One region of the Mucilaginibacter robiniae genome, then DNA from elsewhere that is predicted to be linked to it. Evidence: riboswitches for the same ligand, from Rfam matches in the RefSeq annotation. Region 1 holds a riboswitch; the other holds the start of a gene.

Region 1 (4,794 bases):
ATACCTCGCTCCGGTATATACAAAACTGTAATTAAAGCTAAGTTGCTGGTGCTCTACTCCCAAAACTGCTGAGCCGCTATGTTTAGGCACGTAAGGGATTTGTCCCTGATAAGGTGAGTTATCTGGTGGAGGCGTTACATCCAGCGCACGCTGGTAGGTGTAATTAAGGTTGACATGTAATAAGGTAGCGGCTCCAATTTGCCAGCCTGATTTGATACTTGCATCCAATCCGCGGATATCTACTAAACCCAGGTTCAGCATCGTCCACCGGAAAAGGTTGGTGGTAGGTATGGCAACAATCTTGTTTTTTACACGGTTGTAGTAGGCATCAGTAGTAATCAACAATTGTTGCAGAATGCCTATAGGTATCGTTTTATTGTAAGTAAAACCTACATCATATTGCGTAGTATATTCCGGCTTCAGACTGGTATTGCCAATTAAGGTATAATACAAATCATTAAAAGTCGGCATTCGGAAAGTGTGCTTGTAAAAGGTTCGTATAGCAAAGTCAGAAGCCAAAGGCTGGTATATGGCTGATAAAGAAGGCGACAACACCTGCCGGTTGGCTGCACCCTCATACAACTTTACTTTTTCATTAATAAAAGTACCTAACAGCGTACCTTGTATTTTTAGCCAGCTTAAATGATAATCTGCCGATAGAGCGGTGAGTGTTGTATATCGGGTAGGATAAACAAAGCGATACAAATCATTATCCAGCTTGCGTAACTGGCTCCATTGCACATCGCCCGAAAAATCTACATCTAATTGCGGCGTAACATGAAAAAGGTTGGCTGCTGACAGGTAAGCATTTTGTTGCTGATAGTGGTTGTCTAGGTAACCTTGCAGGTTGGCATAGTGTGGGTTCAGATAGCGGGTATCATCCAATGCATACTTGCCGTTCAGCAGAAGACTATACCATGAGGCTATATTTTTTTGATAAGTAGCTTGTGTAAAGTAGTTGCCATCCCATTGGCGTTCGTCATAATCAAACCGGTTTTTTACAATCGCCCCGGGCAGTCCGCGGTCGGAGTGATACAGGTACGCTTTTACCAACCAGGTACTGCTATCTGCCAGCGTACCGTTCAAACTGGCTTCTGCTCTGATAGCGCTAATGTCGGCATTGTGTCGTACCGCAGTGGTGTCGTAAGTGCCATTTGTTTCCCTGAATTTATACCGGCCATTAGCTTGTATCCATTCGACGCTTATAGTGCTGGAAGTTTTTGCTGATAACTTTTGCTGCCACAATATGGCCGGGTTAAACAACCCGAACGAGCCCACTTTCAAAGTGGTTTTGATATGCGTGTGCTCATCAGTTGCAAAGTGTGGCTGTTTAGTTTGCAGGTATAAAGAACTAGCTACCGAAAATGCCTGAGCTGGCTGAAAAATGGCACTCTTCTGCCCATTGTATAACTCAATAGCTTCAATGTTATCTAACGAGAATTTACTTAAATCTACTTGCCCATTTTGCGCGTTGCTGATGGGGAGACCATCATAAAACACGCCAGTGTGGTTAGTGCCCAGGCTACGTACATCTACAGTTTTCAATCCGCCTATACCGCCATAATCTTTCAGTTCGGCCCCGGTAAAGTAACGCAGGGCATCAGCTACCGAAAAGCTGTTCAGACGCTCTAGTTCTGTACCTTTAAGTATTTGTACAGGTGTAGGCGATGCGGCCCGAATATCGGGTTTGATGGCACGTACGCGCACTTCCTGTAGTTGATTATTTTTCAACGTGTCTTTCACCGTCGGTAATATTTGGGCCGAAGCCTGAGGGCAGCAACAAGCCCCTGCGGCAAAAAACGTCAGCAGCCTCCAAAAAGTTACACAATGGCCTGTGCGCTTATAGTGCGCGTAAAGCACAGCTAATTTCATGTGTTGTGAGCAGTTACCCACAGCAGCCCGAATTTTGTACACCAACAATGAAATACACGAAAAGTAATTTATTCCAGCTTCAATCCACGAAAGCTATGAATTATAAAGTGCCTGAGGCAGGTATTCTGACTTGCTCCCCTGGGTTCGTCTTCCCGTGTGCTTGCCGCATACAGTGACTACAGAATGAACCTTAGTTAAAAGAGCTTACAGCTGCGGGACAGTTCCGGACTTACACCAGATTCCCTTTTAATTCCGAGCATGTGCCGGAAACCAAAAGCGGTGCAAAGATAAAATTTTATTACTTAAAAGCCGATTAACTTATGGGTATAGCAATTAATTAAAAAGTATTATTTGCCATTTTATCGTCATAAGCAGAATGTAACATTAGTGTAACGAAACTGATGGAATGTATTTGTCGTAATCAGAATACGGTACAACAATCTTTGATCTTTAATTCCCGAACCGGGTATTTTCTTCCGGAACTCCCGTCAATTGAAATCTCAGTTAAGCTACCAGCGTAAACCTTTATCCTGATTTATTTAGAATTACTTGTTGCTTCTGTCGTTTTGAAAAAAATTATTGTATTTACGTGGCTTGTTGTGCTGTTCGGCGCAGTTGCTTCTATATTGTGGTACAACCAATATAAATACAGTTTGCCTACGCCGGTACCTGATCATTATGTTCCTGTTAAAAATGGTACAGCTATAAACTTAGGGTTTCAATTTAGTTTTGAAAATCATAAGCCTGTATTGCTGCATTTCTTCAATCCGGATTGCCCTTGTTCCAAGTTCAATATTAAACACGTAAAAGAATTAATTACACAATACGGTAACCAGGTAAACTTTGCCGTAGTGTTACTGACCGATAAATATTATACCCCTGCCCAAGTAAAGCAGAAGTATGATTTGCATATCCCGGTTGTTGTAGCGCCACAACTGGCAATAGCTTGCGGCGTATATTCAACTCCGCAGGCGGCTATTCTGAATAGCAGCAGACAACTTTACTACCGGGGTAATTACAATAACAGCCGTTACTGTACCGATAGCCAAACCGCTTACGCGCGCATAGCGCTCGAAAACTTGCTAAAACAACACGATCCGATCCGATTCAGCCTGTTTGCTACCCGTGCTTATGGGTGTAGCTTGCCAGGTTGTAAATTATAACCTATATATGCCGCACCGTCAAAATACCGAATACCAATTACAAAAGCTACAAATGGAGCAGGAGGTAAAACAACGCTCCGATAAATTCATTAACTACTTTCTGGCAGGCTGCTTTGTTATGGGCTTGGTTTTTGCCTGGTTTTATGATACTTGGTTTATTGCTTTAACTTTAAGCGGTATATCATTGTTGGCCTATTACTCAGTTAAGGGGTTCATGCCCGAGTCAGACTGGTATCAATACGTATTAAGTGGCATTCTTGGTATTTTTTTGGCGCAATTCATTTACCAGATGCATGGTATGTTCGAGATGCACTTTTTTGCTTTCATTGGTAGTGCTGTGCTTATTACCTATCAGAAATGGAAGCTGCAAATACCTTTGCTCATTGTAGTGGGTATTCATCATGCCACTTTTGCTTATCTGCAAGATATAGGCGTACCGCACGTTTATTTTACACAGTTATCTTATTTTGACCTGCAAACGCTGATTATACACTTGTTTTTTACTACAGTCATATTTTTTATATGTGGTTTATGGGCTTACCAGCTGCATGTTTATGGTAAAAAACAAATTATTCAGGCTTGGCAAGTTTCTGAAATGCAGAAGGAAGTGGAAATGCACGAAGAGCGCGAGCGGAATGCGGAAAAGTTGCTGCAGTTAAATCAAGATTTAATAATAAAAAACCAGCAGCTGGATGTAGCCCGTAAAGAAGCTGAAAAAGCAAATCAGGCCAAGAGCGTTTTTTTAGCTACCATGAGCCATGAAATACGAACCCCGATGAACGGGGTGATTGGTATGTCGGCTCTGCTGGCTGAAACGCCGCTTACTGATAACCAGCGTATGTACACCGAGACGATAACTACCTGCGGTGAAAACCTGCTGGGTGTTATCAATAACATACTCGACTTCTCAAAAATTGAAGCCGGCAACCTGGAACTGGAACAAGAAGAATTTAACTTGCGCCAAAGCATTGAAGAAGTGCTGGATATTTTTGCTACTAAAACCGCCCAAATAGGTATCGAACTGGCTTATCATATACAAGAAGGCACTCCCTTGCAGATTATTGGTGATAAAGTTCGTTTACAACAGATATTAACCAACTTGGTGGGCAATGCGGTAAAATTTACCGCACAAGGGGAGGTAATTGTTAAAGTGACAACCATGGGGCTGAATAAGCAGGATAAACACATAATTAACTTTGCTATTCATGATACTGGCATTGGTATACCGCCCCATAAACTGGAAAAATTATTTAAGCCTTTTAGCCAAGTCGATTCTTCAACTACCCGCAAGTATGGCGGTACTGGCTTAGGGCTGGTAATCTCGAAAAAGCTGGTTACTTTAATGGATGGTGAAATTGTAGTAAGCAGTACGCCACATGTAGGTTCTGTGTTCAGCTTTACTATTGCTGCACAAAAAAGCCTGAATGTAGAACAGCCTTACCAGCCCTACAATTTGGCTGAGTATGCCGGTAAGAAGGTATTGGTTATTGACGATAATGAAACCAATAGATTGATACTGGAGGCACAGCTTAAAAGCTGGAATTTAATACCAACACTTGCCGCATCGGGTGATGAAGCTTTAATCATGCTGGCGCAAAACTCGGCATACGATTTAATTATTACTGATGCTCATATGCCGGGCATGGATGGCATTGAACTGGCTGGCCATGTAAGGGTGAATTATCCAAACATACCTATCATTCTGCTGAGTTCTATTGGTGATGAGCAACGGTCTAATTTAGGGAGTTTGTTTAATGCC
Region 2 (4,794 bases), 2.3 Mb from region 1:
TATTCGAAATCTGCAAAAGCTTCCAGCAGTTCCATTTGTGAACGCGACGTTTCGATGGTGATTACGTCAGCATCCATAGCCGCAATGTTTTCAATAATATCATTAAATTCACTGTAGCACATATGGGTATGAATCTGTGTTTCATTCTGCACACCACTGGCCGAAATACGGAAAGCCTTAATTGCCCAATCCAAGTAAGTTGGCCAGTTGGCTTTACGCAACGGTAATCCTTCACGAATAGCAGGCTCATCAATTTGAATAATGCCGATACCAGCTTGTTCAAGCGCTACTACTTCGTCACGTATAGCTAAGGCAATTTGGTTGGCAGTAACTGATCTTGGCTGATCGTCACGTACAAATGACCATTGTAATATGGTGATAGGTCCTGTTAGCATGCCTTTCATGTGCTTTTCAGTTTGTGCAGCAGCAAAGCTGCTCCAACGCACCGTCATATCTTTAGGGCGGCTTACATCACCGTAAATAACCGGTGGTTTTACACAGCGGCTACCATAACTTTGTACCCAGCCGTTTTGGGTGAACAAATAACCCTCTAATTGCTCGCCGAAATACTCTACCATATCATTACGCTCAAACTCGCCATGTACCAGAACATCCAAGCCAATTTCTTCCTGTAAGCGAATGGTATCTATAGTAGCTTGTTCAATAGCCTGCTCGTACTCTGCTTGTGTAATCTCGCCCTTTTTTAACTTAGCTCTTAGCTTGCGTATATCATCTGTTTGCGGGAAAGAACCAATTGTTGTAGTTGGAAATAAAGGTAGTTGAAAACGCTTTTGTTGTAATTGTTGGCGTATAGCAAAGGCACTCCCTCTTTGAGCATCCGTATCAGTAATATCAGCCACGCGTTGCTTCACCACTTCTTTATGCACTAATTTTGATGAGCTGCGAGTATCAAGAGCTTGCTGATTAGCTTGTAATGAAGTTGTATTTCCTTGGCTGATATCGAATAACTCTTTTACTTCTGTTAACTTTTGTTTGGCAAACGCCATCCAGTTTTTCAAACCGTAATCCAATTGGGTTTCCAGATCAAGATCATAAGGAGAATGTAATAAAGAACAAGATGGCGCAATCATGATCCTGTCGCTTCCAATAGCAGCAGTTGCTTGGTTAACCAATTCTAACGATTGCTGATAATTATTTTTCCAAACATTACGACCATCTACTACGCCTAACGATAATGATAATCTTTCAGGAATTAGTGCCAGTACTTCATCCAACTGACCAGGAGCACGTACTAAATCAATATGCAAGGCTGCTATAGGTAAATTAACTGCCAGATGAGTATTATCCAGCAATGCATCAAAGTATGTAGCTACCAAAATTTTGATGCCGCTAATACGATTGCTGATGGCTTGGTACGCATAGGCAAATGCTTCTTTCTCTTTCTTGCTTAGGTCTAACGCTAAATAAGGTTCATCAAGCTGCACCCATTCGGCACCTAATGCTTTCAGCCGGTTGATGATTTCTACATAAACCGGAACCAGCTTTTTGATAAGATCAATCCGTTCAAATCCTTCTTCTTTTTCTTTACCCAAAAGCAGGTAAGATACCGGACCAATAATTACGGGTTTAGCTGCTTTGCCGCAGTACTGATGTGCGTAGTTAAACTCGGCATAAAGCTTTTCTGAAAATACACGAAACTCTTGGTTAGCTGTAAACTCAGGCACAATGTAGTGGTAGTTGGTATCAAACCATTTGGTCATTTCCATGGCTGTAACATCCAGCCCATCTTTCTGGTAGCCACGAGCCATAGCAAAATAGAGGTCAAGCTCGTCATTTTCTTTTACGCTAGATACTACCTGAGTGTAACGGGTAGGTATGACACCTAATAGCAAGCTCATGTCCAGTACCTGATCATAGTAACTGAAATCATTACATGGAATCAGGTCAATGCCGGCATCTATCTGTAACTGCCAGTTTTCTTCTTTGATTTTCCGGGCAACTTGGTGTAGTTCGCCTTTGTCAATTTTGCCTGCCCAGTATTGTTCACAGGCTTTTTTTAATTGTCGGTGGCTGCCCACTCTGGGGTAGCCGAGGTTGTTTTTAAGCATACGCATAAAACTTTTGGTTAAACATTAATAGATAATTAATGCTCCTTACGTTTTTGGTACACTTTCGGGAAAATAGGGTAGAAATAAACAATAGAAAGCCAGTACAATCGGGCGCAACTCTTCCCTTGTGTTCATGACATTCATGTTTGTCCATGGACTACTGCTTCAATCGCGAAAGCATCGGTCTTAAAACAGCATAGGCAAGTCTCCTGGCTCGTTTTCCATTAAGCGCCTTCCCATAAGCTAATAGCTAACAGTGGCATGTGCTTAACAGTAATGAATGCTGATAGCAGTTTGGAAAATTAAATTACCTCATGCTATTTGCTATTCATTGTAAAACTTACAGTTGCGCGACAGCCCGTGATTTGCACACGGTTCCTTCTTCGTTCCGACTCTCGCCGAAAACCTTTGCTGCTGGAAGATTTATTCTTGTAAAGAACGTTAGCACAAAGATAACAGATTGCAATATCATTTTAACTAATCATTTAACAGGAACACAATAATCTATCTTCGGTAAATACAAGCTTGTACTTAAATTTAATGCTTAGTTATACATGAGGTTGGTAATTTAACTTGTTACGTATAAGTGGATTGTGATATTCATTTAATGTGTTTCTTTTTTAATGTAATCACTGTAATTTCTGGCCAGATACCTACGCGACCTTTAAAACCTAAAAAGCCAAAACCCCGGTTTACATACAGGTATTGGTTGTTTTGTTTGTATAACCCAGCCCAGTTCCGGTAAATATATTTCGCCGGGCTCCATTTCAAACCTAAAAACTCGATACCGAACTGCATACCATGTGTGTGCCCAGCCAGTGTTAAATGAACCGGTTGATGGTGCTTTAGTGTAACCGCTTCCCAATGGGTAGGATCATGAGAGAGGAGTATTTTAAAGGCACTGTCTGCTACATTTGCGGTGGCCTTTTTCAAATCACCATATTGATGAAAGCCTTTACCCCAGTTTTCTACGCCTACTAATGTTATAGCTTGTCCGTCTTTTTTAATCTGTGTAGCTTCATTCAGGAGCAAATTGAAACCAATTTCCTCGTGTATTTTTTTAAGCTGGTTTAGGTTAGCTTGTTTATCACCAAGGTTTTCCCATTGTACATAATCGCCATAATCATGGTTGCCTAACACCGAGTATTTACCATAGGATGCCTGAAGTTTGGCAAAAGCAGGGATCCATCGGTCCATTTCAGAAGCTTTGTTGTTTACCAAATCGCCTGTAAATAAAATGATGTCACTCTTTTGTGCATTAACTAAGGCTAATCCTTTTCCTACACCTTTTTCGCTGGTAAAACTTCCCGAATGTATATCTGAAAGCTGGGTAATGGTAAAACCATCAAATGCATCCGGCAAGTCGTCAAACTCCAACGTTTCACGAAGTACTTGGTAATGATGTCGTCCTTGCGTAAGACCAAAAAGTAAAGCGAAGAACGGGATAGCAGCAATAACTACTGTTGTTAAACTAACCCAATAACTTCTTGGCGGAAAGCCACGAAATAGTCTGGTAATATCTTCCAACAATAGCACGGTTGAACCAAATATTTTGGGTACAACAGCCAGTAACATCAATGCCATTAACACCGAAACTAACCGAGGGTGCTGACGCATACGTTGCCCACGGCTTACGTAAAAAATACCACCAACCAGTATCAGGTCGATTAGCCAATAACCATATACTATAAGAGCATTGTTGGATAGAGTATGAACAGCTTGGAAAAAGTAAAGATCAGTTAAAATCCAAATAAGTGTAATATAAGCAATACGTTGTTTCATATAAATACGTGCATGCAAGTGCAGTAGTTAAAGACGGATGAACCCTATAAATATTTTAAACTTAAATTAAATAGGACCTGCTAATTACATTAGGTGTGATTTGTATATTGTATAATATTACTTAACTTATTAATATATAATTACTTAAATATATTATGTGAATCTGATAAGTAAATTCGTATGATGGTTATCATACGGTATTGTGATTAAGAACATTCTTTAAACAACAGAAAACGATCAAATTTAATTAGCAATACAGAACAGGGTTTACTGGCTTATATAGTTAGCAAATCCTGTTCAATTAATAATTAAATGGAGAAAACATGTTAAGAACACTTAATGATACCGAAATTCAAGAAGTTTTAAAAAGTAACTTTCTGGCACGTATTGGTTGTACCGACGGAACTAAAGTTTATGTAGTACCTATTCATTACCATTATGAAGAGAATGCCGTTTTATGTTACTCACTGGAGGGTTTGAAAATTGATTTGATGCGCAAACATACATCTGTTTGTTTGGAAGTGGATGAAATCAGAGACGCAAATCATTGGAGGTGTGTAGTAATTAACGGTAGATACGAAGAGATAACTAATGAAAATGAGCTAGGAGATTTGAGACCTCGCTACACTGAATACTTGATTAGACAACGGGTAAGCCTTCCTTCCGAGTCGCCGAATGCTGATCAGCTTGAATCTACTGATTTGCATTCAAACACTGCACAGGTTTTCTTCAGAATAAAGTATGAATCGATTTCTGGACGAGCAGATGATTAATTGTTAAATTAATTTAAAATAGGTAGTTATAACGACTAACTCTTTTTATAATTTAGCTTGTGAAATGGTTCTGTTCCAAGTTACTTAAACTTTTTAAAGCATCCTTAAAAATGCTATTAATATATTAAAAAGCTTAAGAAACGATAAACGTTATTAAGTGAGCTGTAATG

The links. A riboswitch is a leader RNA that binds a small molecule or an ion and turns the genes downstream of it on or off. The one in region 1 is predicted to bind cobalamin.
Region 2: linked by a shared signal. The riboswitch ahead of metE (5-methyltetrahydropteroyltriglutamate--homocysteine S-methyltransferase) and the one ahead of HH214_RS11475 (TonB-dependent receptor) in region 1 are both predicted to bind cobalamin.

The regions. Positions count from the first base shown of each region.
Region 1 is NZ_CP051682.1:2,567,707-2,572,500, forward strand. It holds gene HH214_RS11475 (TonB-dependent receptor) at 1-1,872, opposite strand, end outside; cobalamin riboswitch at 1,971-2,162, opposite strand; gene HH214_RS11480 (DUF6436 domain-containing protein) at 2,439-3,035, shown strand; gene HH214_RS11485 (response regulator) at 3,043-4,794, shown strand, end outside.
Region 2 is NZ_CP051682.1:4,844,550-4,849,343, reverse strand. It holds gene metE (5-methyltetrahydropteroyltriglutamate--homocysteine S-methyltransferase) at 1-2,069, opposite strand, end outside; cobalamin riboswitch at 2,252-2,494, opposite strand; gene HH214_RS21210 (metallophosphoesterase) at 2,670-3,851, opposite strand; gene HH214_RS21205 (pyridoxamine 5'-phosphate oxidase family protein) at 4,175-4,624, shown strand.